DNA from 3 places in the Bacillus sp. SORGH_AS_0510 genome. Region 2 is predicted to be linked to each of the others. Evidence: riboswitches for the same ligand, from Rfam matches in the RefSeq annotation. Region 2 holds a riboswitch; each other region holds the start of a gene.
The links. A riboswitch is a leader RNA that binds a small molecule or an ion and turns the genes downstream of it on or off. The one in region 2 is predicted to bind cyclic di-GMP.
Positions count from the first base shown of each region.

Region 1: linked by a shared signal. The riboswitch ahead of QE429_RS21825 (hypothetical protein) and the one ahead of QE429_RS03245 (sensor domain-containing diguanylate cyclase) in region 2 are both predicted to bind cyclic di-GMP.
Region 3: linked by a shared signal. The riboswitch ahead of QE429_RS15765 (hypothetical protein) and the one ahead of QE429_RS03245 (sensor domain-containing diguanylate cyclase) in region 2 are both predicted to bind cyclic di-GMP.

Region 1 covers NZ_JAUTAU010000001.1:4,285,862-4,296,032, forward strand. The annotation lists gene QE429_RS21810 (SIS domain-containing protein) at 1-148, opposite strand, end outside; gene QE429_RS21815 (YrdB family protein) at 325-663, opposite strand; gene QE429_RS21820 (HD-GYP domain-containing protein) at 703-1,635, opposite strand; gene QE429_RS21825 (hypothetical protein) at 1,654-2,346, opposite strand; cyclic di-GMP riboswitch class I at 2,414-2,499, opposite strand; gene QE429_RS21830 (DHA2 family efflux MFS transporter permease subunit) at 2,649-4,379, opposite strand; gene QE429_RS21835 (PadR family transcriptional regulator) at 4,385-4,909, opposite strand; gene QE429_RS21840 (hypothetical protein) at 5,345-5,575, opposite strand; gene QE429_RS21845 (alpha/beta hydrolase) at 5,638-6,381, opposite strand; gene QE429_RS21850 (ABC transporter permease) at 6,562-7,563, opposite strand; gene QE429_RS21855 (sugar ABC transporter ATP-binding protein) at 7,565-9,067, opposite strand; gene QE429_RS21860 (sugar ABC transporter substrate-binding protein) at 9,142-10,171, opposite strand, start outside.
Region 2 covers NZ_JAUTAU010000001.1:620,667-630,837, reverse strand. The annotation lists gene QE429_RS03285 (sugar ABC transporter ATP-binding protein) at 1-177, opposite strand, end outside; gene QE429_RS03280 (substrate-binding domain-containing protein) at 242-1,222, opposite strand; gene rpiB (ribose 5-phosphate isomerase B) at 1,490-1,948, opposite strand; gene QE429_RS03270 (DeoR/GlpR family DNA-binding transcription regulator) at 2,202-2,969, shown strand; gene QE429_RS03265 (dihydroxyacetone kinase subunit DhaK) at 3,053-4,045, shown strand; gene QE429_RS03260 (DAK2 domain-containing protein) at 4,060-4,434, shown strand; gene QE429_RS03255 (DAK2 domain-containing protein) at 4,409-4,717, shown strand; gene QE429_RS03250 (triose-phosphate isomerase) at 4,714-5,502, shown strand; gene QE429_RS03245 (sensor domain-containing diguanylate cyclase) at 5,919-6,857, opposite strand; cyclic di-GMP riboswitch class I at 6,956-7,040, opposite strand; gene QE429_RS03240 (hypothetical protein) at 7,306-7,830, shown strand; gene QE429_RS03235 (hypothetical protein) at 7,827-9,227, shown strand; gene QE429_RS03230 (hypothetical protein) at 9,331-10,171, opposite strand, start outside.
Region 3 covers NZ_JAUTAU010000001.1:3,064,295-3,074,465, forward strand. The annotation lists gene fliE (flagellar hook-basal body complex protein FliE) at 1-36, opposite strand, end outside; gene flgC (flagellar basal body rod protein FlgC) at 49-498, opposite strand; gene flgB (flagellar basal body rod protein FlgB) at 504-896, opposite strand; gene QE429_RS15760 (glucosaminidase domain-containing protein) at 1,053-1,721, opposite strand; gene QE429_RS15765 (hypothetical protein) at 1,744-2,058, opposite strand; cyclic di-GMP riboswitch class I at 2,210-2,293, opposite strand; gene QE429_RS15770 (flagellar protein FliT) at 2,505-2,852, opposite strand; gene fliS (flagellar export chaperone FliS) at 2,867-3,247, opposite strand; gene QE429_RS15780 (hypothetical protein) at 3,444-4,337, opposite strand; gene QE429_RS15785 (flagellar brake protein) at 4,661-5,287, opposite strand; gene QE429_RS15790 (flagellin N-terminal helical domain-containing protein) at 5,427-6,164, opposite strand; gene QE429_RS15795 (flagellin N-terminal helical domain-containing protein) at 6,124-6,318, opposite strand; gene flgK (flagellar hook-associated protein FlgK) at 6,329-7,774, opposite strand; gene QE429_RS15805 (flagellar protein FlgN) at 7,801-8,286, opposite strand; gene flgM (flagellar biosynthesis anti-sigma factor FlgM) at 8,298-8,573, opposite strand; gene QE429_RS15815 (DUF6470 family protein) at 8,778-9,353, opposite strand; gene flaG (flagellar protein FlaG) at 9,369-9,728, opposite strand; gene QE429_RS15825 (DNA endonuclease) at 9,914-10,171, shown strand, end outside.

The DNA.
Region 1 (10,171 bases), 3.7 Mb from region 2:
CACGATCAATTACATATTTGCTTGGATACATAAGAGCCGAGGAACCACCACAAGCTACGAAGTATACATTCGAGATATTTCTTTTTTCAACCTCTGCTAAAGCCTGTTGCACTTGATTTTTTAAATCAATTACTAATTCTGTCGTCATTTTTATTGCCTCCCTGTTCACTATATACAACATACAACTTTATATAACGTTATATATTGTTATATATAAATTACTATATTTATTTCACCTAGTCAATTGAATTTTCAGAAAAATAAGACGACAATTTGCGACAAAAAAAATACACCTGCTAATCTAAGGACAGGTGCACCAAGAAACTATTGATTCCAGATTTTCATGAATAACAGATTAAATGCTGCTATGAGTCCATAACAAAAGCCTAGTGTGTGTTTATTTAAAAAGAACAAAATAATGACTGGAAGGCCAAATATGACTATCTCCAACATTAAAAAAGGCATGCTAGATAATGTGTAAGGTGCTTTAGGGGCTCCAAACATCCCCCAAATAACAGCGGCTATCATTGGAGCTCCAATACCTAATACTATGTTTATAACTGTACTCTGGCTCACATGGAACCCCCAATAGCCAAGAATGATAAGTACTACTATTTCCAATGTAAATCTAATGCCTAGATTTATTGCTTTTAAAACTTCCATCCTCACCACTCCTTTAAAATAAAAACAAGTCCCATGGTACTAAGGGACTTGTTTTAGGTCTTCTACCTTTAGTTTTCCGTCTATAATTAATACTTTTTCAAATGCCTCCACAATTTCACTTCGATAATGAGAACCCGCTAATCTTTTAAGTTCAGCTATTGCTATTTTAGGATCCAGACCTTTTCTATATACACGGTCCGAAGTCATTGCATCATAGGTATCTGCTACCCCTATGATTTGGGCTTCTAATAGAATTTCTTCACCACTAAGACCTGATGGATATCCGGATCCATCTAACCTCTCATGATGCTGTAAAATAATATCTCCAATATGACCATAATAGGTTGATTTAACCATCTCGCACCCATCCCAAGAGTGTTTCTTTAGGATTTCAAATTCTTCATTAGAAAGTTTTCCAGGTTTATTCAAAATTTCTTCAGGAACATGAATTTTTCCCACATCATGAAAGAGGGATGCAAAATAAAGATTTTCTAGCTTTTCTTTCGAAAGTTGTAACTGTTTGGCAATTCTCACAGAATATGTCTGCACCCTAGCACTATGTTGATAGGTATATTGGTCTTTTTCTTCTACTTGCTTAACAATTTTTGTTAACTCATTAATACTCTCGCTTATAAAGTGAAAAGCAGGCTGAGTAGTGAACCAAATTAACTTCATATCTGTTAATGCTTTAAAATAAGTAGCATCTTCAAGGTGATGTATATAAAAATAATCACCAGATTTTAAATAAATTTTAGTATCCATTTCTTCATAGACACATTCTCCATTAACTATAAAGAAGAATTCCATTGTTTCTGGTTCTTCACCTGGAAAAACATAAAAGGTTTTCCCTTCTTTTATTGTTTGTAAGATAACTTCTGAGCCGTCACCTTTTGCTATTAAACTAAACTCAGATGTTGAATCTATTACTTTTTCTAAATATTTCCCGTTCTCCCCAAGGTGAAGACCATTCATGTTAAAACCCCCAGACTCTTAATGGCAAACACGAATCGGGTCAATCCAAACCCACTTTCCTCCTAGCTCCACAAGTGTCCAGTAAGGTTCTGCTTGGATGCCCTTTTCTGCTGCCTTATTGATTGCGTCCGTAGACATTTTTAATGTAACATTATATAAATCTGTAATTAATTTATCCAAATCATTTGAAAATTTCTCAGTTCTTTCATTATGTTTCTCTAATTTTCTATTTATTTGTTCATTAAGCTTTTCTATTTTTTTATCAAGTTTTTCCTTATCATATCCTTTTTCTAAAGAAGACTGCACTAAACTATCAACTTTTGCTTTTATAGCTGACATCCTCTCATTAATTCTAGCTGTTTCTTCCTCTATTTTACTATTTAGATCAGAAAGCTCACTTCTTATTTTTTCTACTTTGTTTATATCATTGGTTTTTACTAAGTCCTGTTGTAATTTGTTTTTTTGATCTTTTAATTTAACAACAGTGTCGCCTTCCTCTAACTTTTGAATATCTCTTATGTACTGAGCCTCCAGCCCATCAGCATCTTGAACTGCTTTTGCAATTTTAGCTTCAATATCTTGGTTAGTTTTTTCAATAGAAGCAATAACCTTCTCATAATCTGCTGGAGTAGGCTCTGCAGCAAATACGCTTGTCCCAAATGATGACATTAAAAGGACTGATAGAGAAATGGCAAATACTTTTTTCAACATGTTTTTCCCTCCATTTTTTATTCCTAGTGGCTGTCATGGAGTTAGATAGAAGAGGACTAAAAAAAACATATGCAGCTGGCTGGCATAGCAATCAAACTTTAGCCCCTGTAGCTTTGCGTCCTTATCTTTTCAAATAGGTTGCCTTTTAGGAAAATGTACTCACAGTCATTATAATTGTTGGAGGTATATATTACCACAAAAAACACCATATTTTACTGAAAAAAAATACTATTCCATTTATTTCGACATTTAAACACAAAACCTGCGTCATTTCTACAACGCAGGTGTTTTGGACTTCCAACTTATTCGTTTGCTTGGAATTGAACATTGGAAAATACATTCTTTCTCCTTTTTTCTCTAAAAATAAATCCTGTTAAACAACAAATTAGTACAAACGGGATACTTGTTTTATAAAGATCAGCAAAACTGGATGCAATTGTTTTATGAGCATAGGCACTCACCTGACTTCCATATGTCTTTATTAATTTCTTATTGTGAGTAATTTCCTCATCTACCTGTTTTTCCACTTGTTTATACACCATTTCTTTTGCTAAAACTCTCTGATCTTCTGGCAATGTGGAAAGCACTTTTTCTACATTCCCATCAATCAGCTGTTGACGTTCTGTAGTAGAGATTTCTTCCTGATTTGCTTTAAGGTTTTGCTTTTCTTTTTTAATTGATTTTTTTGTTTCACTAAAGATTTGTTCTTTTGCTGATTGTGGCAAATCTAATTTTTCAAGCCTTTGAGCCGCAAAATGAACAACATTCTGTTTCTTATGTTGAATATTATTGGTCAAGCCTGCAACAAAGATTGCTACTGCTAAAACGACACCAACCTGTCTAAGCATAGAAAACACACTTTGGGAAGCTGTTAGCATCTCCCCTTCAAATGAGGATGTACTTGCAATCGTGGCTGAAGAAATAACAAAGCTAAATCCGAACCCAAGCAAACTGCACAACAAAATAACCTGACTAGAAGTACTATGAATACTTAAGTTGTGTAGCAAGTAGTAAGCAATTCCCATGATCCCAAACCCAAGTATTACTGGAATCGTAAATCCTATTTTTTTCGTTAACAAACCTGCAAAGTTGGAAAATACGAAGATGGCGGCAGATACTGGTGTAACTAGTAATGCGGCTTGAAGCTCTGTCTTATGTTGGAAGTTAGTTAAAAACTGAGGTAGTAGGACCATTACACCGATGAGGAAAATAAAACCTGCTGTCACTGTTACAACCGATCCCGTAAATAACCGGTCTTTAAAAAGAATTAGGTTAACCATGGGCGATTTAGACTTTTTCTCTGCCATGATAAAAAGAACAATAGAAATAATCGTAATAATATAGCAAACCATTGCTTGCATACTATCCCAGCCCCATGTATTTCCTTTAATTAGCACTAGGTTTAGTGGAAAGATTGCAGCAATAGAAAAGAGTAAGCCCAACCAGTCAATTTTTGACTTTACACGACTTTCATTTTTCAGTGTTAGTATGAAAAAAGCACTGATCATGGCCAGCAGACAGATAGGTACATTCACATAAAATACCCAATGCCAGCTAAGCTTTTCGGTGATAATGCCTCCAACTGTCGGCCCAAGTGCGGTGGCTAGCCCTTGTGTAGCACCAAGTAAGGTTAATGGGAGCGTTCTTTTTTCCAACGGCATGGCCGCAATACCGATAACCATGCTACAGGGGATTAAAATGGCCGCTCCAAAGCTTTGAATAAACCGTGCTGCGATTAAAGAATCTCCAGTTGTGGCTAGACCGCAAAGCGCAGAACCTAATCCAAAAACAAATATCCCAAAAATAAAAAACTTATTTCTACCAAACATTTCAGCGAACCTTGCCATAGGAATAGCTAGGACGGCTATTGTCATAGTGTATACATTTAACATCCACGAGCTTGTTTCCAACGAGGTATGCAGATTATCCTGGATTGCAGGAAGTGTAATATTCATGATTGTTGAATCCAGCATACAAACAAATATCCCCAAACACATCAGCAAAACGACCTTCATTCCACCTGTACCCTTCATTAAGGTTACTCCCCTTTAGCTTCATTCATTTTTTTTAGTTCCTCATCTATCATTCCTAGAATCATTTCTGCTTGACGGATCCCAAACTCTAAGGTGAATCTTTTATTCGGTTCCATGTTTGGGTGCAAATTAGCAATTCTAGTCAAATTATCATACATCGCTTGGTTTTTTCCTCTTTCCTCCAACAACCATTCCATTACCTTTTCTTTTGTGGTAAACCGCCCGAAAAAGATTCGGATTAAGATATCGGATCTTGTCACAGTGGGGTTGATTGGGCTGTTTAGATACGTTTGAAATTGTTTCTTTCCACTTTCCGTAATCACAAATAGATTTTTGTTCGGCTTACCGTCTTGCTGGATGATTTGTTTTTCCACCAGACCTTCTTTTTCCATCTTTCTCAGCGCTGGATAGATTGCCCCGAAGGAAGCATCAAAAAAGTAAGAAACAGAGTTTTCCATCATTTGTTTGATATCATAGCCGCTCATTGGCTCGTCATATAAAAATCCTAGGATTACGTCTTGAATGTTCATTTTGAATCACCTCATATTAATTATGTTTATATTATCATTGTTAATATAAATATTGTCAATAGTAAAATGGATAATTTTATCAGTTTTTAAAAAATGCCCCTTTGGAATGGTTATTTGTCACTTTGATTAATTACCAATTGTCGCTTTTATTCTCTTCAATAGGCTCTTGTCAAACGACTAGTTACCGTCCGTCTCTTTTTTTCTCTACTACGGGCTTTAGTCACGCCGACTAGTTACCTTCCAGCTCTTTTTTTCTCTTCAACGGGCACTAGTCACGCCGACTAGTTACCTTCCAGCTCTTTTTTTCTCTTCAAGGGGCACTAGTCACAACTACTAGTTACCTTCCCTCTCCTTTTTTCGCCTTCACGGGTACTAGTCGGTCCATTAGAAAAATAATAAAGTCGACGGCTTCTCACCATCGACTTTAACCTGAGATTACTCTCCAATATTATTTTCAAACCATTCCTGCAATTCCCTTAAAGAGGTAAAACTAAATATCTCCTCCCCATTCTGACCATTATCAAATCCAGCATTCCCTCTTAGTGTAATCTCCCCCTCATCCTCAGAAATTAGGATGGCATAAGGATGATTCACATTTATGTACCTCGAATCTAAATCCTGATCCAGCCAATTTTTGCTGCGCAAAAATGCTTCACAATGTTCCATACGCTTCCCTCCTTACCCTTTATTGTTCCTTATAATAAAAAAAGAAGACAAATAAATGTCTCCTAAAGATTTTTTTTGATGAACTGTAATGTTTCTTCTATTATGAATGCTTGATCATTATCCAGTGTTGCAACATGATAGCTGTCCTTCATCTGATGAATTTCTTTTACAGAAGAGCGAATACCTTCATAAATCATTTGTGAATTATTCGGCGGCACCACATGATCCTCTACCGAAACAAAAATTAGTGCCGGACAGGTAATTTTGTGAAGGTCTTCTTTTATCTGATCCATTAACATTAAGATTTCCTTGATGGATTGAACAGGTGTCTTTTCATAAGCTAATTCCTTCACATCCGCTTTTTTAATATCAGACCCAATCGCATCTAAAAACCTTACACCTTCTAACGAACGAACAGGGGCCATTTCCGGAATGTCCACAGCTGCGTTAATTGGAATAATCGCTCGAATCTCTGGATATTTTTCGGCCATGTATAAAGTCAATGTGCCCCCCATCGAAAGGCCAGTGACAAAGATTGTATCGCAGCGTTCTTTTAACCATTGAAATCCTTCTTCAATGGAAGAAATCCAATCCTGATAGGTAGTTTGCTCCATTTCTTCATAGTGGGTTCCATGACCTTTGAGCCTCGGTCCGCACACCGTATATCCAGCATTCGCGTAAGCCTCTCCTAATGGCCGCATACTTTGAGTTGTACCTGTAAATCCGTGTGATACTAATATTCCAACTTTATTTCCTTCGAAGTAAAAGGGTTCTGCACCTTCTAATATTGGATAATTGCTGGTCATATTCTTCCCTCCATCACATTATTTTTCCTCACTTAAGAATGTATTCGCTTCCATATAATAATTACCTCCCTGTGAATAACATATTTTCTAGTGGATATTGTTAATAAAAAGCGCAACATTTGTTGATATCCTTAATCAAAAAATATAACCTATCCACAGGCGTGAATAGGTTACCAACAATTATTTTTGCTTGTAATAGGTAATTGCTAAGGCAAATGCCAGTACGGTACCTTTTACAATATCCATTGCATAGTACGGCACCGACATCATAACGAGACCATTCTGAAGGATACCGATTAATACGGCACCAGTAAATGTCCCAAATGCATTCGGCTTACCTGCACCCAGGACTGAAAATCCAATAAAAGCTGCAGCAACAGAGTCCATAAGGTACGGCGCACCGGAATTGATTTCAGAGGTCATAACCCTTGAGGCAAGAACAATCCCACCAATGGAAGCGAATAATGCTGAAAGTAAATATGCTGCTATTTTATATTTATTAACTGGAATCCCTGAAAGTCTAGCTGCCTCTTTATTACCGCCAATTACATACATGTAACGCCCATGTTTGGTATAGGTCAGAAAAATATGCACTAAAATGACTGTGATCGCCATGATGATAATAATCCATGGCACTGCTCCAATTTTTGCAAAGAATGGACTAATTAAGCCTGTTGCCATAGAGCCATCGGGCAATACCATGTTTTGAGAAACTGTTGCCCCTTTTGTATAAGTTAGAGCCGTGCCTTGGATGATAAACATAGTCGCCAAGGTCATCAGCATGTCCGGAATCCGCAACTTTACAATCATGAAAGAGTTTAAAGCCCCTACAAATAAGGAAGCCGCAATCGCAGATAGAACCGCGACAACTGTATTTTGCGAAAACCAAACAAACATTGAAATAACAATAGCATTCGATAACGAAGCTACTGAACCAACGGATAAGTCGAAGCCATCGACAGATAATGATATGGTAATCCCTATAGCTATAATCGTCACTATCGATATTGATCGAAGAATATTGACAATATTACCTCCCTGAATAAATGAAGGATTGGCTGCTGAAAAAATTAGAATAAGTGCAAGAATCGTAATAATCGTCCCGTATTTATATAAGAAATGAAATAGTTCAAATGCCTTTTTGGTTGGGGTCTGATTCTTTGTTGAAATATTTGTCTCCATTTTACCTGCCCCCTGTGGAATAATATAATAGTTCTTCCTCGTTTGTTAGATGCGTCTCAAGTTCCTTTACTGACTGACCATCATATAAAACATAAACCCGGTCAGTTATCCCCATGATCTCCGATAACTCTGATGAGGCATAAATAATGGATTTCCCCCTGCTCGCTAGCTCTGTGATCAGTTCAAAGATATCCTTCTTCGCTCCTATATCCACGCCTTTCGTGGGTTCATCAAAAATATAGACATCGGCTTCAGCAACCAGCCACTTTCCGATCGCAACCTTCTGCTGATTTCCCCCTGATAGATTTTGAACCTTTGTTTCTTCAGATGGAGTTTTGATTGCAAGTCGGTTAATTAACCCCTTGGCAATTTCTTTTTCTTTCTTTCTATTAATAAAGCTAAAAATATTTGTAAAGCTTCCTAAGTTGGCTGCAGTCAGATTGGATTCCACTGATTCAAGGACAAGAATCCCTTCTTTTCTACGTTCTTCGGGTACCAATGCAACTCCGTTCTTTACGGCATCATAGGGGCATTTCAAAGATATTTTGCTTCCATTTAAAAGGACTTCTCCCCCTGTAATTTTTTCAGAACCAAACAACGCCTTGCAAAGTTCTGTCTTACCAGCCCCGACCAGTCCTGCCACACCGACGATTTCTCCAGACTTAACATGTAAATGTAAATCTTTAATTTTATTCCGATCTGATAATCCTTTTACCTCAAGAACCGTGTTTTCGATTCTAGTATTCTTTTTTGGAAACTGTTCCTCAAGCTTTTGGCCAAGCATATACTCCACCACTTGACTTTGGGTGGTATCCGAAATCTTCTCTTTTACAACAAATTCCCCGTTTCGCATCACAGTAATGTCATCACAGATTTCAAATATCTCTGGTAGACGATGGGAGATAAAGATAATCCCGACATTTTGCTTTTTTAAATCGCGGACAATTCGAAAAAGCTCCTTCGTTTCCGTATGACTAAGTGGTGCAGTCGGTTCATCAAGGATCAGGTACTTACAGTCATTCGAGACGGATCGGGCAATTAGAATCATTTGTTTTTCTGCAAGAGAAAGTTCACTCACTAGCTTCTTTGTAGATAGAGTGATATTCATATCAGCTAAGACTTGAGCTGCTTTCTCATGCAGAGCGCTCCAGTTCATCCACTGTTTTTTCCCCATTCGGTGAACCGTGTCCATCAACATAATATTCTCGGCAACGGTTAAATTCGGAATCAGTGCTGTATCGACTTCTTGATATACAATTTGAATGCCTGCGTCCTGTGCATCCTTTGGAGATCGAATGTTCAAGGTTTCTCCATTTAGAATAATCTCACCACTATAGTGATCATAAGCTCCAGAGAGAACCTTCATAAGAGTCGATTTTCCTGCACCATTAGCTCCAATCAATGCCTGAATCTTTCCTGTTTCTGTTGTAAAATGAACCTGATTTAAAGCCTTCACGCCTGGAAATTCTATCGTTATATTTTTCATTTCCAATGTCGAACGCATGAGTATCATCCCCTCTATCAAGCAAACACTCTCTTAATCAATTGATAAAGAGAGTGCTTATAATAAAAAAGTTATTATTTATAATGCTTCTTTAACGTCTTCATCCAATCTTCTTCAAATGCATCTGACTTACCCCAACCAGAAATGATGTTTGATAGATTGACCATGTTCACAGGATCCTTAGACTTTTGAAGATTTTCTTGTGAAACTAGTGATGCTTCTAAATCATATGTTTTCGGTGTTTCTTCACCTGCTAGCTTTTTAGCAAGCAATCTCATATCAACTGCACCAATAAGCTTCGGATCAACTGCAGCTGTATATTTCCATGCACTACCTTTTCTTTGAATCTCTTGTAGGTCCGCATTCGAAACATCGATACCATAAATTTTTACTTCTTCCCGACCCGCTTCTTTTAGTGCACGTGCAGCTCCGATAGCAAAAGCATCCCAAGTAGCAAAAATGGCATCCAGTTTTCCTTTTGGATATTTATTTAACATAGCGGCAACTGCGTTTTGTGTTTGCACACTTGTATCTGCAGCGGCAACTCCAAAGCGTTCAACTTCTTTAATACCTGGGTTTTTAGACAAGACATCTTGGTACACTTTATTACGTCTTACCATTGGCGGGAAACCGTCTACCCAAAGGTATGCAATATTGGCTTTCCCCTTTGTTTCCTTCACAAGCTGATCTAATGCTAATGTTGCTAATGCTTCATCATCTTGAGATGTAAGTGTTACACCTTCAACTTCAGCCAACTTTGGATTGGAGTCAAACGCAACTACGCTTTTTCCTTTTTCAACAATTTTCTTCACGTCGTTCACTGTCGCATCATCGTCACCATGAGAAATCACGAAACCATCATAATCCTGATCTAAAGCTTGATTAATGGCATCATGGAATTTTGCTGTATCACCGTTAGCTGTAAATACATCTACTTTTAAACCTAATGCTTCTCCCTCTTCTTTAGCTCCTGCTAAGAATTGAGCTGTATGATCGTCACCGCCAATTTTACGGATGACTTTAATCTTTAATTGATCACCTTTAGTAAAGACCTCTGGTACTCCTTCAAGGGAAACATTTTTATTTCCACTTGCTTTCTTCGCT
Region 2 (10,171 bases):
CTCACCTTCGTCAGGAGTATATACACCCGTTAATATCTTTACCAATGTACTTTTTCCTGCTCCATTTTCCCCGATGATGCAATGGATTTTGCCTGGTTCAAAAGCTATATCCACACTATCTAGAGCCACAACTCCAGGGAATCTTTTCGTTATGTTATTTGCTTCAAGTATCTTCACCTATACTCCTCCTTTCTGTATATCAAGACGGGGCTGGTGCCTAACGACATCAGCCCCATACATCTTAGTTTTGCTTAGATAAAAAATCACCTACATTATCTTTTGTAATAACGTCGATACCCGTATCAATGGTTTTCGGAATATCTACACCGATGGAAGCTTGCCATAGCATTAATACAGCCATGGAACCTTGCATTCTGGGAATTGTTGCAGAAGAGCCCTCAAGTGCGCCATCTTTAACTGCTTGCAGAATTGGTTTTAAGCTATCCATACCAACAGCAATGACTTTCCCTTCTTTTCCAGCCTCTTTAATCGCCGCTGGAATTCCGATTGGACCTGAAGCATCACACATTAAGTAACCTTTTAAATCTGGATTTGATGCTAGAACAGCAGCAGCTTGCTGTTGAGCTGTTTGAATATCGTCGTTATCGATTCCACCATCAACGATTGTTATACCAGGATATTTTTTCAATGTATCTACTTGTGCTTTGTAACGCTCTTGGTGGTTTGGAGCCGTTGGGAACCCCTGCATTATAGCAACTTTCCCCTTGTAATCTAGTATTTTTGCCAAGCGTTCTGCTGCAATGACCCCTTGCTCATAGAAGTCATTTCCTACACTAGAAATACCTGAACCCTCTGGTGAAGGTGAATCAAACACAATAACCTTTATACCTTGTTTTCTAATTTCATCTAGAACTTGCTTATTACCCTTTGCATCTAATGGGTCAACTGCAATTCCATCCGGATGGGTTGATGCTGCCTGTTCAAGAATTTTATTTTGTTCCGTTACATCTGCAGTGGTTGGAGCAATATAATCAATTTTCACGTTTACACCTAACTGTTGCTCCAAAACTTTTGCCTCAGCTTTTGCGCCCTTATTTACTTCATCAAACCAAGGGTGAACTACCTTAGGAACAATGACAAATCTAAGATCCTTTTTTTCTACTTTTCCGCCATCAGATGAACTCTTTTCAGAACTACAACCAGCTAACACACCTATGAAAACTATAAGACAAGCAAATAATATACCGACTTTTCTTTTCATCTTATTACCCCCATTTAGTTTCCACTCATAAACGTATAGTTTCTGAATGGCTATAGTTTTAGGACTAACATTCGTCAACTGCACTTCATAACATTCAGAATACGCTTTCAAAAAGTTTTAAAAAAACATCTCTTAGATCTAATGATTTTATTTTGTTGAATTTTTCGAATATTGTCAATATAATTTGTTCTTTTTTTTATTTATTATCTTTTTCTTTTATTTATTTGGTATTGATTGAAATTTGGTATTGTTTTACAAAACATTTGATTAGCTAGATTTACTAAAAAATTCATTCTCTTTATCAATAATCTTCTGAACTTTTCTTCCGGATCTTTCTTCGTTAAATGAGGATTTAAGAAAGGCCTCTGCTAATTTCTTACCAAGTTCAGGTCCAATGACTTGTGCTCCCATGGTCATGATTTGTGCATTATTGCTTTTTTGAGCACGTTCTGCAGAATAAACATCATGACAGGTTGCAGCACGAATACCAGGATATTTATTAGCAGCAATCGCTACCCCTAAACCAGTGCCGCAAATTAAAATCCCACGCTCAATCTTCCCTCCAATAATATCCTTTGAAACTTCAAATGCTACATCTGGATAGTCAACAGAGGAACAAGAATGACATCCGTAATCTATGATTTCTACTCCTTCCCCCTGAAGGTAATCTTTAATTGCTTCTTTGAAATCGAAGCCATTATGATCACACCCAATTCCAATTTTCATTTTCCCATCACCTCGTAAGTTTTATTGACTTAATTATATTATACGTTTTCACTTAGTCAACAATTATTTTTATTTACTTTCATTTACCTTCGTTTATAGCACTATTTTTATATTTTGTATTTTTCGATTTCTTTTTTTATGCTATATTTAAAATAAACTAAGATGATAAATTGTGTGTCCTTAAGGGTTTTGTTGTAAAATGGATGTAAGAAATTTGTCGAATTATAAAGAGGGTGGATTCATTTTGTCAAAAATGTTTACAAATGAAAGAAGAGAAAAAATATTAGAAATCCTACGTGAAAAAAAGCGTGTAACCGTTAAGGAGCTAGCTGAAAAGCTAGAGGTTTCAGAAGCGACATTACGTTCCGATCTAAACGCTATGGAAAAAGATAAACAGCTAACGCGAACACATGGCGGGGCTACCATTGAACAAAAGAAAGTGAAAACAGAAAATACTTTTTCCGAGCGCAAAAGAAAAAATCAAGAAGAAAAACGCAAAATTGGCTTAAAAGCCTATGAAATTATTGAATCAGGCCAATGTATTATCCTAGATGCTAGTTCCACCGCCTTAGAATTAGCGCGTATTTTAAAAGAATCATCTATGAGGCTGACTGTTATCACCAACGGAATTGCATCAGCAATGGAATTGAAGGAAAACCCTAATTTAACGGTTATCCTCTTAGGCGGTTTATTACGGGTTGGATCAATTGGGGTGGAAGGTGTTATGGGAGCATCCCTTCTTAAGCAAATCAACGTTGATATTATGTTTACTTCAGCGAAAGGCTTTACCATAGACGATGGACTTACAGATTTCAATGTATATGAAGTAGAATTGAAAAAGCTTATGAAAAATGCTTCTAAGCAAGTAGTAGCCCTGCTAGATTATTCAAAAATGGGGAACGTCTCCATATCACCATTTGCAAGTACCGAAGAAGTTGATACCATCATCACTGATTCCCAAGCATCAAAAGAAATTTTAGAGCAACTAAAGAAAACTCCAATTAACGTTATAACTTGTTAAAAATCAATTTGACAGAAAACTATAAACAAATTACAATGAAAAACAAAAGTAAATGAAAGTATTCAAAAGAGAGTTGGTGTGATATGAAAAAGGTCATTAACAATGTTGAAAACGTTATTCCCGAAATGCTTGAAGGTGTGATTGAGGCCTATGGTGATTTTTATAAAAAAACAGAAACAACCAACGGCATTGTATTAAAAGAGAAGAAAGACAAAGTGGGAGTGTTAATCGGCGGAGGCAGCGGTCATGAACCATTATTCTTTGGGTTCGTTGGCAACGGTTTAGCTGATGGGGCTGCAATTGGAAACGTTTTCGCTGCACCAACTCCAGACACCATTCTAGAAGTAACTCAAGCCATCGATGCTGGAAAAGGTGTGTTGTATCTCTATGGTAACTATTCAGGAGATGTCTTAAATTTTGATATGGCTGCAGAGCTTGCTGATTTTGAGGGAATTGCAACAAAAACTGTTGCTATTTCTGATGATGTAGCTTCGGCTCCAAAAGATAAAAAGCGTGAACGAAGAGGAATTGCCGGAGACGTGATGGTATTTAAGGTTGCAGGAGCAGCCGCAGATTCTGGATTATCATTAGAGGAAGTCGCGCTAGTGGCGGCTAAAGCTAATGATCATACCGGTTCTATCGGTGTCGCTTTATCTCCTGGAACGATTCCGGGTGAAACAAATGCTTCTTTTTCCATTGGTGAAGATGAAATTGAATTTGGAATGGGTCTTCACGGTGAGCCAGGAGTTAAGCGCTCTCAAATGTTGCCTGCTAATCAATTAACGTCCGAGATGATGGACCTGTTATTTGCAGATATGGATTTAGCTGCTAACGACGAAGTATGCGTGCTTGTTAATGGCTTAGGTTCTACCACTCTATTAGAATTGTTTATTGTGAACAAAGAAGTTTCGAAGATTCTTAAGGAAAAAGATATTAAGGTTTTTGATACACATGTAAACAGCTATTGTACCACACAAGAAATGGGCGGCTTTTCCATTACTTTACTAAAGCTGGATGATGAATTGAAGAAATATTATGCAGCCCCTGCCTATTCTCCGTTCTATGTTCAAAAATAAGGAGTGAATATCCAATGACAGATACAAAAAAACGACTTGAATTAACAGTTGAACAAACAAAGGAAATGTTTCAATTTGTTGGGGAAAAAGTAATTGCGAGCAAGCCGCGTTTAACAGAAATTGACAGTGCTATTGGTGATGGTGATCATGGTATCGGGATGTCTGTTGGTTTTAAAAAAGCGATTGAAAATTTAAATCAAAAAGAGCTTCCTACCATTAACGAAGTGTTTAAAACAATTGGGATGTCGATGATTAGCTCCATGGGTGGAGCATCCGGCATTATCTTTGGAACCATGTTTGTTGGCGGCGTGAAAGGTCTTGAGGAACATAAGACCCTTAATTTACAAACATTGGCAACCATTTTTGAAAAAATCACTAGAAGCGATTAAAACACGCGGAAAAGCGGATTTGGGCGATAAAACTATGATTGATGCCTTCCAGCCGGCTGTTTTGTCCCTAAATAATTCTAATTATTCCGACTTATCAGAGGCATTGCAGGAGGCAGCGGCTCAGGCCAATGCCGGTGTTGAACGGACAAAGGAATTCATAGCGAAGTTCGGCCGCGCCAAAACGCTTGGAGAGCGCGCCATTGGTCATCAGGATGCTGGGGCTACGACAGTTGCAATTATTTTTGAAGCGATGGCAGAATGGGTTGTAGGAAATGTAGAATGAAAGATAAAGAGATTTGGATTGGAACCAACTGGAAGATGACAAAAACACTCGCAGGGGGTTTGGAGTACTGCAAAGAGTTGAAAGAATTAGCTAGTAGTTTGAACGGTTCAATCAAATTGTTTATTATCCCTCCCTATACTTCCTTATCTAGAATACGAGAAGAATTAAGCGGTCATGATATTTTGCTTGGTGCACAGAATATGCATTGGGAGGATAAGGGTGCCTACACTGGTGAAATCAGTCCTCTGATGTTAAAGGAGATAGGAATTGATCTTGTGGAGCTTGGTCATTCCGAAAGAAGACAATACTATAATGAGAATGATCACGATTTAAATAAAAAGATTAAAGCTGCTCTTAATCATGGGATGAGGCCACTGGTGTGTATTGGGGAGAATAAAGAGCAGAAGGATTTTGGGGTGTCGTACGAGGTGCTTGCTCAACAGTTGAAGGTTTCTTTGTTTGGTATCACTGTTGAACAACTATCCAATATATTGATTGCTTATGAACCGGTTTGGGCGATTGGTGAGGGTGGGACACCGGCTGATGCGGATTATGTAGCGGAAATTCATAATTATTTACGCTGTGTGTTAGTTGATCTGTATGGTGAGGATGCTGCGAAGGATGTTCCGCTTCTGTTTGGCGGGAGCGTTAATACCGATAATTTCAAGGGCTATCTCTCGTGTAAGAACGTGGACGGATTGTTTATTGGCCGAGCGGCGTGGAATATGGTTACTTTTGAAGAAATTTTACGACATATTGATTCTAATTTACCTATATATAGTTAGAGTAATCGACCCATCCCTTTTTTGGATGGGCCTTTTAGTTTGATAAATTTATGCAATTCTAGCAAGGTGAGAACCACCCTTTTGCTTGCTACGGCGCGGGGTAGTTTTCTTGTTTTCTAGAACGTTTTTCCGAAAGAAATATGCGCTCAATTCACGCATAACCCCCTTCAGAACTTCTCATAGAATTTCAAGAAATGTTTCCATGATTTTCACCGTCTCCCCTTAATTTTCCATAACCTTTAAACTATATCACCATAGAATGCCATAGGGACGGTTCTCATGGTTTTTTCCTACCCATCGGAACCGTCCCTTTTCTGCATTTTCACCTATTTTTCCTATATGCTAAACTAATTAATCCTTTAGTTAAAACGAGCATAACCCCAATACAAAAGACTTGGAGCTATAAGGTGCTTCACCTACGTAAACACACGATTTTTTCTGCTCACTTTATCTTCGTACATTTTTTTATCTGCCTGAGAAAATAATCCTTCCATTTGCTCTATTGAACTGAATGCATAGCTATATCCGATAGACATTTTAATCGTATATTCGAATGAATGAGCATTATACTTTTCTATATCTTTACGAATATCAGATATAAGTTGTTGAACTTGACTTTCTGTCTGATAAATCGTAATAATAACAAATTCATCCCCACCAATTCGTGAAACGGATATCTCTTCTGTGGAGTATTGATTGATAAGTGCTGCAACCCCTTTGATTAATTCATCTCCCGCCCTGTGGCCAAAATGGTCATTTACATATTTAAGACCATCTACATCACAAACGATTAAGGCAACAGGGACATTTATATAGGTATTAAGCTCTTCAAATTTCTTCTCAAAGTATTCCCGATTATAAATATCCGTTAGAGGATCGTGATATATTCGATATTCTAATGCCTGTTGTAGTTTTACCTTCTCATCAATATTCCTCATAATTCCTTGTATGACCACTAATTGCCCATTTTCATAGATAGGGCTCGCGTATTCCTCAAACCACCTATAATGTCCACTATTGTCTCTCCAACGCTGAATGAAGATTTCAGAATAATCCATATTGCCGCTTACTTTACGCATGAGCGTTTCATAATCATCAGGATGAACCCTTTCAAAAGGGGCGTAAAGATTTAATTCAGCTTCTTCAATTACCCCTTTGCCTAAAAAGGTTTCAATAGAAGGACTTATATAGGTAAACTTCATCTTCGGTACCTCATAGTAATAGACAACGTCCTTTGAACTTTCTACTAACTGGGAGATGGTTTGAAATTTTCTTTTCCACTTAAGCATTCCGTAAAGAATCCATACCAGAAGACCAACAAATACTACTAATAAAAGGATGACCGTTACCTTCATGTCGTTTTCTCCAATCTCCCTGATAAAAGCTTACTTATTTTTCTCAATAAAAATAGACCAACCCAACATAGATTAGTCCATTGATTTGGAAAATTCCTATTGGTAACTGGCTAACATTGTCTCGCGACTTTAGTCCCTATAGTTTTGCGTCTTCATCTTTCAATGAATTTGCCCTTCACACATATGTATATAATCAAACATGTATAATAATATATCTAAATTATAATTGTAAAATATAACCAGGTCAATATACCTAAAGGGTCGGTTCTACCAATTTTTTTAGTCATCACGAAAAAGAAAAAAACCACCAGAACCGTCCCCTTGGATTCCCTAAAATAAAAAAATTACAAACTAATCCTTTTTTTCTAAATTAAGTATTATAATCTAGTTAAAAAGCTCTATTATTTTAATAAGAATAGTGCATTTTTCACCAAAGGGAGAGATAGGAATGGCAAAAAAGGTATTGTATAAAAATATGGAAGCTTTAGAACCTATTAAAAAAATTCTTAACGAGGCTGGAGCAGCCGTACAGGACCGAACAAGGACAATTGAAACAAGTGACATCCCTGAGGTACTCGGTGCTGTTGCTGGGATTGGAGTAGGTGGAGCTGCAGGCTTAGGACTCTTATCCATCCTTGGCGTGTCTGGATTAAGTGCGGCAGGAATTACTTCAGGTTTAGCTGCAGCTGGTTCCATCGTAGGTGGCGGAATGGTTGCCGGAATCGGTGTACTAGCTGCACCAGCAGTGATTCTCGGTGTTGGCGGGTATGCCCTTCTTTCTGCTTCTAAAAAGAAAAAACTGGTACAAACAAAGGAAGCATTATTACAGGAAGCTATTAAAAAACACGATGCAATCATTAGAGAATTAAAAAACGACTTAAACCAAACACAGAAACGGGCCGAATATTTAAACTCCTTAAATATCCTTCTTTCAGGGGTTATTAAAGACCTAAAAGCGGATATTGCCGCATGAGTAAAGCAGGTCCATCCGATAAATACATAACAAGTAAAGCAGACCTAGAAAAGCTAAAAATTCTAAAGCACCAATCAGATAACTTAAAAGAAATGGGTAACCAACTAGATCACATCAAAAAAACGATGGATTCATCTATTCAAGAATCAGAAGACCTTTTACGCAGTTTGGGGATTAGCCTAGAAAACATGAACATGAACCAAAAAACAAGTGAGCGAAAACCTAGAAAACTGGCACTTCGGTCATGGGATGATCTATTGGCAGATGCTGAAACTTCATCTAATGATTCCGTTAGTTTTGCTGATATTCTAACCGCTGAAGAAATCCAAGGGGTTGAAAATCGCATTGAATTGTTAAGAGGGGATTTCAAATCCATCCATAGGCTAGATAAGATAGATTGGTCCATTTGCGGAGTTGCAGGTGTATTAGCTTCTATCATTGACATCTTTTTAGTCCAAATGCCTAAACATCCTGGCATGTTAGGGAGCAAGGGACACGATGGGGGACCATTATCCAATCTGATTAAAGAAAAGATACAAGGTGCCCTCACCCCTGCAGAAATACATGAACTTGAAAGAAGAAATTGGGTTCCCTATGATCCTTCTACCTCCAGAGGCTTAAATCAAACGGTTGAGGGGTTAGGCGCGAGAACGCACCGGTTTCAATCATTAGGCCATGACCCCTTACTTGGCTTCATTTTTGGAACACTTGATATATTAAAAGGCAGGTTTACTGCCATCGATAAGCACGGGAAACTGATTATACAAAATGTTGATATTGCTGGCAGAGATATTGCTGGCATGAATATCTTTGAAGCCCTTGCTAGGGTGTTTGGTCATATGAAATCGGATATTTCCACCTCTGCCGGCCTTCCAGCTCCACTCATGCCTTTATTACAATTCTTGCAGGTAGGGAGTATTGGACGAGGCAATTACACAATCGGAGAAGTTTCTCGGATGATGTATCGGCAGGGATATGACTTCTCTCACTTTTTGGCTATGTCTATTCCAACCTTGCTAATCGAGGTCATTGTTAGAGTCTCCTATTTTGCTAAAAGAATGATCGAGGGAAATGATATCAAAGATTCATTACCATTTGATACACCAGGAAACAAGAAACCAAAGCTCCAAACCATGTTATTCTCTGCTCATATGATTGCAACTGCAGCAAATGCAGGTAAGGTGGCTATCACAAAGAACCCGCTCTCCATCAGTTACCCTCAATGGATTGCTTTCTTTAAATATGGATTTCAACAATTAAAATGGGGCATGTATGAAAAGGAAAATCAGATGTTTGATTTTGTCCAAAAAGATATTAATAACGATTGGGACAATATTGATAAACTGCTAGATGAAACTTGGTCCATGTTTAATGGCGAGGATATAAAATTTACATAAGAGTTTTCAAAAGGCCCTTATTGAAAAAATCAATAAGAAAAAGCGGGGACAGTCCCCCGGCGCTTTAGCGCAACGGGGGACTGTCCCCTTTTTTTATCTCTTCTTATTCCGGCACCCACTCCGTATCAAACCCCTGATCATCCTTATACACCTTAAAATCACCCGAATTCACAAATAGCCTGAAATCGCCCGAGCCATCGTCTCGTGTACAGTAAAAAGCATAATAGGTTTGCCCGTTGGTATCTAAATCCCCATCATACGCAACAATGCTTGCCATCCCTTCAATCTTCTCATTGACAATCGCCATGGCCTGATTGAGAGCTGCATTCTTCGCATCTTCATCCGTCATGGTCTGCTCCGTCGAAACCGGTTCCGTCACAGCAGGCTGCTCTTCCTCCACCACCTCATCCACAGCGGGTGCCTCTACTTGAAGATTCGCTTTTATATCAAGCGCCGAAACAAAATCAGATACATACTGTTGGAAATTAGAATTCCGATCAAAATCCAAGATATCCGGGTGATCCCCGACCAATTCAGCCACCACCGCCAGCATCGCTAAACGAGTCGCAATCTCCTCTTCCCTCCAAGATCGATCATCCTTTTCCCCATCCTCATACTTCTCTCGATACCAGTTAATCTCATCAATAATGGTACAAATCTGCCCATGAAAATAGAGGTCCTTACCTGAATTAGGAATAACAGACCGAAATTCATTTAACTCATCTTCCAGTTTATCCATCGCCGTAATCGGATGCTGTTTCACTGTCGTAATCGAATTATATCGTTTCTCAAAGTTCTTATATAACTTAAGATAGCCCTTATGTGACACTTCCTTCTCCCCATGTCTAAGGCTATATATCAGGTTGTGACTGGAGATAATCTTCGGTTTTTCCTTGGCCAAATAGGGTTTGGTATCATAAGTTGGATCGATGTCATTCACCATC
Region 3 (10,171 bases), 2.4 Mb from region 2:
TTTGATTAATCCACTATTTATACCGGAAACGTTCATTTATGTATCCTCCTAACGTCCAATTTCTAACGCTTTTAACATTATCGATTTGCCAGTGTTAAATGAAGTAACATTCGCTTCGTATGCTCTAGACGCAGCAAGCATGTCTACCATTTCCTTTGACAGGTCAACATTTGGCATCATCACATATCCATCAGGATTTGCATCTGGATTTGCTGGGTCATAGACCGTTTTGAATGGGGTCTTGTCCTCAACGATTCCAGTAACCCTTACTCCTTGTAACTGTGATTGCGATTGTTTTTCCATTGCCCCTTGTAGTATTTGGTTAAAGGACTTCTCTCTAGGCTCCATGCTTACCATTTTTCGACGATATGGTTCCCATTTGCCATTGACATATGTACCTCGAGTGGTTTCCGCATTCGCAATATTGGAAGAAACTACATCCATTCGTAAACGCTGAGCTGTTAATGCTGAGGCACTTATATTTAACGAATCAAACATGTTCCTTAGCTCCTTCCTTTAATAGCAATGGACAATTGTTGAAATTCACTGTTAATTTGTTCGGTCAGTGTATAATACCAAAGGGAGTTTTTCCCCATATTTGTCATCTCTTCATCGATATCAACGTTATTTCCATTGTTCTGCATAACTGAATTTGTATTTTCCACAATGCTGGCTGAAGGTATAAATGATGATTTGCCAATTACTAAATGACGACTATTTGTACGATTTCCTTCAAAACTTGTTTGATTACTTAAATATTTTTTAAAGATATCCTCAAACACTACTTGTTTTGTTTTATATCCTGGAGTTTCAGCATTTGATATATTATTTGAAATCACCTGTTGGCGTAAACTGGAAGCATCTAATGCCTTTTGTAGGAGGTTAATATTTGTCAAAATGCCCCTCCTCCTTTCCACTCGTAAAATTTGATATTTTTTGATAAATATCAACAAAATTATCAACATTCAATCATCAATATACTATAAAAAAGGTCTATTAATCTACACTTTTTTACAAAGGAAATTTTTGTTATAGAACATTTTGAGATTGAATTAAACCTTTAATTGACTAAAAAATTTACTTACACCTGAAACCCAATGATGATTAAGGTTATTAGGGTCATTATCTGCACCAACAGGGGCATATTTACCTGCAATTTTTGAAATGGTTGTCAGCCCTTGTCCAAGATAGTTCTTACTTAAATTTCGGGCCATGTCCATGATACTTTCTTCAATAGAGGAGTATGACTTTAATCCATTTTTGCCCATCATACCAGCGATATTATTCTTAATATAAGCTGCTTTTGATGTTCCATTTCCTGTTTCATGCTGTGCAATTGCTACAAGTAATGCAGGGTCCACATTAAATCTCTGTCCAGCTTGAACAAATGCTTCCCCCATTCCTTTTAACTTACCGCCAAGCACTTCATCAACTTTATCAGCATTAATGGACTGAAATCGTAACGGTTCTCCTGAAAAAGAAGATAACGAATCCTCCCCTAATTTTGAACCCTCATTAGTAATGGTCATATTTTCTAAGAAGGAAGGCAATGAAGGTTGGATTGCCGTTGGTATTTCATTTTTCATTAATTCATTTAAGACCGATGTAAAAAGGTTTGCAAAGTCTGAACTATTTGTCCCTACCTGTGTAGTTAAATTTTCGTTTCTTGACATCGTACTTGTTAACATCGTTTTGGTAAACCAATCATCACCTATTTTCAATGGTAAGCTCCTTTCTTATGGGTTAGATCGCGCCGTCTAGCATTCTACTTACATCTACTAAACAATCCTCAGTAAGCATTGAAATGCAAGTTAATTGGCCATTTTCAATTTTTCCTTCAACTAAAACAATCGTATCTGTATCCTCTTCTTGCTTCATTGCAAGAATCTGCTTTCCCATATAAACAATATTTTTCACAATATAATAGGAACAATTGATTGGATATCCAAGTGTTATCTTAATCGGATGCTTAAACAATGGTTTCCTCTTTTTAAATTCCATTAAATCTAAAATCTTGTTGTTGACATGTTCGTCTGTCTTTATCTGTTGTAGGAACATTCTTTTTTTCCTCTCCTTAACCCCCATGTTAAAGGACATAAAAATAACCCCGCCTTTCAGAAGGGGGGTTAACAGACAAAATATCTTTCAGAGGGTATAGAAGTCCTATACCTATGTAGACATTTTATACCTAGGAAAAACACCCTATCTATTAGGCAACTGGCTGGCATAGTATATTCCCTTAGCCCCTTTAGCTTTGCGTCACTGATTTTCATCAGTTTTGCCTTGATCGAGATTCAATGTTTTCTTGTAACTAAATAATCTCTAATCAAATAATAGAATGTTTTAACAATATAGAATACCCGACTTTTTACCTAATTTTGTCGAATTAACTAGGTATTTAGTCCTAATTTATAGAATATAAAGGTGTTTCACCTAGTTTTTTGTCATATTTTGTTAAAAACTACAAATAATATTTACTTTTTTCGACATTTTCTATGACAAATTTACCTTTTTGAATCTAAAAAGATACCATTCGTTTGTTTAGTGTAGTTCCTATACTGTTGAGAGACGAGTTTTTGCTTCTTTTGTTGATTGATGAGAATTTTTGTTTCAGACAATTTTTTTTCAAGTAAAGGAGCGAATTCCTGATCTAGTTGAAATGTGTCTTTTAACAATTTTAACTCTGATGATGAATAAACATAACCATTTACACTATTTTTTAATTCATCCACTTTACACATAAGTGTATTTCGATCGTCTAAAAGTTTTTCAAATTCCTCATAATTTTCTTCTTTTAATAGGTGGCACATCTCTACTGTCACTTCATATATCTTCTTAAGCAATTCATTCATTTTTAATTCAGACCCTAGCTATTAGTTTTAACTTGTTTCATGGCAGTCGCCCAAGTTTCTGATAATTCCACGGCAAACTCTTCTACTTCAACAAGTATTTCCTCACTTTTCTTAAGGTTCGCTTCAATCAATCGTGATTTCATAAAGTCGTACATCGGTAGTAATTGTTCAGAAATACTATATTCTTTTTTTAAGGTTACCATTAATTCACTTAAAATATCTTGTGCTCTTAAATTATAAGTGTTACTTTGTTCTAGTCTTCTATCCTGCAAGGCAGCTTTTGATAGTCGTATAAATTTAACTAATCCTTCATATAACATAAATGTAAGGTCTTCTGGCTTTGACGTAGTGACAGCTTGTTTTTGATAGGCTTGGTAAGGATTATTTAAAACCATTATTAACTCTCCTTCTTTACATGCATTTCTTGTTTTTATGATTATCGGATAGTAAGAAAAAAAGTTAAGTCCATCAAAAAGATGTATTTTGAATCATTTTGATTTTTTTGGATAAGTTAATATATTCCTCCACTTTAGAAAATATATAAAAAAGATATTCCATTGTTAAAATGGAGTATCTTTCCTTCGTTTTTCCTTAGCTTCCAACTTGAAGGACAATGCCAAATCCATCAATAATATAGTTAAGTCTTTGATTATAGGATTTAAGATTCTGTATTTTAGCTGCATCCCCTAACTTATTAAATGCAGTAATCTCTCGTGCAAGCTTAGAAACTTCTAGCTGTAAATCGTCATTTCGTTTTTTCTCTAACCTTAGTTGTTGTTCTTTCTTAACCAGTTTTTCCCTAAGTGCTTCTTTTTCATGGTTGATGGTTGATTTCATCGTCTCCATTTGTTGAAGAGCTTCTTGGTTTTGAAGAGCCATATTGGTTAATTGGTATAAGCCTCTTAACATTTCATGTAAATTTAGACCGGGCAGTTGTTGGACATTGGTAATAAGACCGGATAGAATATCTAACAAATCACCGTCTTGTAATGATGGAGTGTTTTGAATTTGTGCTATCTGTGGCGTATCATCCAATTTTTCAATTGAAATTACTGGTACATTGCGCTCATTAATAGTTGTGAACTGAATGCCATTTTGATTGGCTTTTTGAACTTTTTCATGGGACTTAAGAGTTGAATAATATTTATAGTTTACAGATTGATAACCTCGATTCAACAAGTCTGCTGTTTCCTCTAGAATCTCTGTAATATTCAATGCACCCTCGTCTTGGCGGTCTCTAATATATTGAAACATAAATGAAATTTCATTTTTAGTCCATTTTCGGTTTGTCTTTTTTGAATCTAATGTATTTTGATTATTTTCATTCATATGGAACATCATCAAATTGCTAAAATAAAAGACTAGTGATCCATTACTTAATTTGTTTTTATTTTCCAACTCATGAATGAAAGACTCTTCTGATTGTCCTAATTCCTTGTTCGTTAATGACTCTTTAAGCTCAAATAATGCGGATTTCAAACTCATAAGAATACCTCCTACATGATTTTTAGAAAAGAACGATTGGTACAAAACATAAAACCTAAACTACAATCATACATCTATCAAAATCATTTGTCATCCCAAAAACACTATTGGTTTGTTCTCTTACTATATGTATTCGTTCTTATGAATTTTTTATGGGTGTCTTTTCATCAAAATAAATAATTGTTACAATTTACATCAATATGTTAATTATATAAAATTTGTAATTATCTGTAAACGTGTAGTTTGATAAATAACAGAGAAAATTTGAAAAATAAAAGAGAAAGCCTTCTCATTTTGAAACGAGAAGGCTTTTATGTAGATACTTAGCGCACTTTCAAACGAATCTGTCGCTGTTTTTCAAAACAATGTTGGATGATTTTCATTTGGTCTGGCCGTTTGATGGAAGTAAATTCAAGCGCAACATAATTTCTTTCAATTTCTCTCATCAAACTCACTCGAATAACTTTACCCTTAAACGGTACAGAATCGATTTCTTTACTACGTGCATCGGGCACAAATAATGTTCCTGCAATCTCTTCGTCTTGATAAAAGGAAGAATCTAGTTTGGAGGAGAATAGTACGCCTCCAGCACTAATATTGATAGTATGTAATTCATTTTCTTCTATCATTAAACGTAAATTGGAATTGACCCGAACATTTTCTCTTTGCTGGATTTTTATGATCTCATTTTCCTTTGGTTTTGCTAAGCGTAATAAGGGAATGGTATCTTTCGTTCTGCCAAGGATTTCTGTTGTAAATTGAAATTTACTTTCTCCAGTGAGATAGGAAATTTCTAATTTTATCCCTACTGATATCAAACCAATAATCTCACGATCTAGTGGAATACTGATAAGTATCTCGGATTGGCCAATCTCAGCAATATTGGACCTACAGGATAGTTCATAGTCCATAATATCAATCATTATGTTTTGGTTCACTTTTGGATACATAAAGTCCTCCTGGTGTCTATTTCTATAGAAAAAATTAACATTCTCTAATTATATCGGTAATTGGTAATAAAAGTTAAGAGGTAAATGATAAAATCACATAAAAAAAGCAGTCACAATAAATTGTGCTGCCTTAATGTAATTAACGTAAGAAATCTACTAATGAAGGCTGAATGATACGTGCACCAACTGATAAAGCCGCACGTTGAACATTCTCTTGAGTTTTCAGATTCGTGATAACTTCCGCCATGTCTACATCCTCTTCACCTGATAGTAGGCGTGTCGTAGACACCTCAAGTCCATCTATACGAGAAATACTTAACTCCATTCGGTTCATCCGTGCCCCCAATTCAGAACGATGTCTGAGAAGGTTGTCCATTTGACCATCTAGTTGTGCAATATGATCTGTTGAACCAGGTGTAGCAGAGCGGAAATCGGATTCAATATCCGAGAGTACTTTAAAAATACCACCTGCTCCATCGTTGTTGAAGATGTCGATACCCTTCACATTAATTTGAACCGTATTATTTTGGCCCACCACTAACTCTAGTTTTTCATTGTTAGCGTTAGTAAATTGTTTAGCTGAAGCATCATACGGTGGAGTTTTTACATCCGTGCCGGCAAAGATATATTTACCGCCAATCTGCGAATTTGAAATCTCTCCTAAATGCTCTTTTAACTGGCTAATTTCTTCAGCGATTGCATTACGATCTGTTTCACTATTGGTTCCATTTGAGCCTTGTAAAGTAAGCTCCCTCACCCGTTGAAGCACGGATGTGACCTCATCTAGCGCCTCATCCGTTGTTGTCATCCAAGAGAGTCCGTCATCAGCATTTCTTTTATACTGATCGATTTCGTTTAAAGATGAACGGTAAAACATACCTCGTACGGCGGTTACAGGGGTTATCTGATGGCTTGTTAATTTTCCTGCCAGAGGATACTTGTTCCTGTAATTGGTCCATCGTCTTGTTGGTTCTTTGTAAATTAAATAATAGGTTTTGATTCAACATATTTTGAGTGACACGTAAGCTCATGTTATCCCCCCTACAAGCCTACTCGGCCCATACCGTTGATGATTTTATCCAAACACTGGTCCACAACTGTTACCATTCGTGCTGAAGCGTTGTAAGCCTGTTGGAACTTAATCATATTTGCCATCTCTTCATCCAATGATACTCCAGATACGGACTGACGACGGTTTTCTACTTGATTAATAATCACTTCAGAATTACTTTGCATTCTTTGTGCTTCCTGCGAATCGATACCGAGCTGACCAATAATATTTCGGTAATAGTCATCGGCAGTCGCGTTTATTCCAGGAAACGTAAGAGCTGTAAATTTAATATTCGCAATATCCTGAGCATTTTTACCATTACCGGTTGATGACTGTCCGGCTGATTCCTCTTTAGCCGCAGCAATCAAACTAGGAGAGTTTAAAATAGCTGGGTTCACAGCTAGATCACCTGCACTTGTCCCAATAAAGAATGGTACTTTATTAGTTGAAGTTCCGCTAATATTCTCTAAGTTCATTCCTTGTTCATGAACAGAATTAACAGCATTGGCAAATGTCATCGCTAGATTATTTATTTTCTCTTGAATTGTAGGAATGGTAGATTTTACACCGCCGCCTACAATTCCATATGACTCGATTCTTCCCAATAATTCACCAGAATTTAAGGTTACTTGTGTATTTCCAATTTTGATATTGGCTGGATCAACGACGCCACCAGAAGTATCTACTGTTAAAGTACTCGCTGTTTTCCCAGAAACCATCAGTACTCCCCCAACAGAGATATCTACCACACCTGTCTTTTTATTAGGAGGTGAAACATTTACATCTACAAGTTTAGAAAGCTGATCGATCAATACATCTCGCTGATCGTAAAGATCATTTGGCTGATATCCGTTTGGAACGAGCCGAGCAATTTGATCATTCAGGCTTGCTATTTGTGATGCAAAGGAATTTACTGAATCCGTTTTTGCTTTTATGACCAATTGCAGATCATCCTGCATCTGATTTAATGATGCGGATATATGTCTAAGAGTTTCGGTTACTGCTACCCCTTTTTGGCTAACAACGGCACGGGCGGCAGCACTATCAGGATTTTTCGATAGCTCTTCCCAACCCTTCCAAAATTCATCCATTGTAAATGCTAAACCATCATCGGAAGGTTCATTTAATAGTTCTTCCACTTTGGTAAGGGTATCACTTTTTGCTTCCCAGTAACCCAAACTCTTATTTTCGCCACGGAGCTGAACATCCAAATAATCTTCACGTAATCGGGCGATCTGATCTACCTCTACACCGGTTCCTAACTGGATTTGCATGCCTGGGATGGAAACTGGCTTTGTGGCAATCATATCTGCCCGTTGACGTGTATACCCTGTAGTATTTGCATTCGCAATATTATGCCCAGTGGTAGAAAGGGCTGTTTGTTGAGCCGCTAGTCCTCGTTTTCCTAATTCAATCCCATGAAACGTTGATGTCATGACAAATCCTCCTAAAAAGTAAAACTCTAAATCTTAGCATCTAACATGCTTGTATACCGATTTTTAGCATTTGGACCATAACCAATGGCCGGTTCTTTCTTAGCAAACATTCCAATAGAATATTGGATAAATGATAGAGATGTTTGTATCAATTGTTGGTTGTTCTCATTAATCTGAGAAATTTCCTGAATTAAACTGCGCAATTGTTTTGCGATGGATGTCAATTTAACTTTAATTTGATTATCATACTGTAGCTTTATTAATTCTTCTAATGTAAAGGAATCGCCTTTGATTCCTTTCTTCTCGAAAAACTCTTGAACTTTTTGCATTCTAATCTGTTCCAGCTTTTGAATCTCATCTACACATAGAGCTTCTCGATGAATTTGGCTTTGCAGGTCCTGAATATTCCCATTCACAAGCATGTCCCTTTTCCCTTTGGCCAAATCTAGTAATCGTGAATGTGCATCGACCATTGTTTCTAAGCTTTGAATAAGTGTGTTCAGGGAATCCATCTTCTCGTCTCCTAGATTGAAGTATTTTTCCAGAAAGCAGTCATTTTCTCAGCAATCTTATTGCTATCGACTTTATAGGTACCATCAGCAATCTGCTGTTTTAGTTCTTGAATGCGTTGTTGACGTTGTGCTTGCTCAGACACCATTGCTTGAGAGATTTCACGTCCACGCGAAGAAATACTTACATCTGCAGAAGTAGATGTCTTTTTTGTTGTTTGATTTGTATTTGAACGGTTCGCTTGATTTTGATAGGAATAAAAACCAAATTTCGTATCATTTATTCTCATTTCTAGTTCCCTCCTATTCCTTTATTCTTATTTATCGGCAGATTTTATTAAAAGTTTAGTTACTTTTAGAATTAATTTTTATTCGTGTTAAAAACGCACATATCCTTCTAATTGTATCAAAATATATTGGATATTTCATTACCTATTTATAGTGTAAAAGTGGTATAAAAAACAACGGAAGTTTTCTTTCCGCTGTTGGTCGTTTTATGATTTACTATCTATATTTCCACCGACAAAGTCGATTTGTAAATCCTGCATTTGACGGAGATATACTTCCGTTTTACCTGGTGTGTAATTATGGATTGGCTTATTTGGTGTTGTTTCAATTTCAGCTCCACCCTGTTTCCAATCTATCGCAACCTCTGTTGGAGTAAAGTGAATCTTGACTGAACCATAGCTAGGAATAAATCCGATAGTAAATTCAGCGGGCCCAGGGTTTACTTTGGCTGATATGATGGATTGGATGGCGTCATTCTTTTTCTCGATTGCAGCTAATTGATCGCCTTCTTGAGCTTTTTCACCTATGGCTTCAAAAGCTTCTTGTTTTGCGAACGCTGCCATATCCTCACTAAAAATACCATTTCGCTTAACATTCAATTCATTCCATAACTGTTCCTGGTCAATTTCAAGTCGTCCAGGTTTCCGATCTATAGTCATCCTTGCAGGAACCTGTTTTATGGATAAATCAGCAGGTTTTTGTTGGATCTCCTGAACCGGTTGGGTGATCCGAAGGCCAATCTGTGCATTTGTTTGATGTAATCTTATCTGTGGAATTTGCATTTGTTTTTACCAGGCCTATACTTTTTTATCTACTAAGATACCTAGGTAATCTGTCATTGCTGCATACATATCTAACATCTTTTTCGAAGGAATCTCTTTCACTACTTCATTTGTTGTATCATCAACCAAGGTAACATAGTATTCTTTTAATTCTTCATGAAATTGGAACTTTAAATGTGTATTGGAAGCCTTTAGAAAATCATTCATACTATCTATTACTTTTTGTGTTTTTTCTTTTGTTTGTACTTGCTGAGGTGTTGTTTGAGGCTGTTCTTGCTTTTCTGGTACAATTTCTTTGACCTTTGGAATTCCTTCCACTTTTGGAACTGTATATTCTACAGATTGGTTAGTGGAGTTCGATAATTTGTCTATCATTTTATGCCTCCCATTCTGACAATATCTTTTTACTTAATTATCGGATGAAATACATGAATGTTTAGTGAAAATTATGTAAATGAACGAAAAAGCAATTATGAATATTCAGATCAAAATTTGGATATTTACCTAAAATCATTTATAATCAATATAGAAACATACGTTCTATATAGGTGGTGAGTTTTGTGTTTCACACTCTAAATAATATTCAAATCAATGTTCTAATTGCTAGTATAATAGGTGATGGTGAGCTAACCAAACTTTATCAAGGTAGTAGACGAAAAAATAGCAGTTACAGAGAGCACTACGGGGAAAATCAAAAAGAATACCGTGAATGGAAAATGGAACTTATGAATGGCTTGTTTTATATTACTCCAAAAAGTAATTGTTTACGGTCAGCCTCCAGTTCTCTTTTTACAGACTTATTGGCACTTTTTTATAAC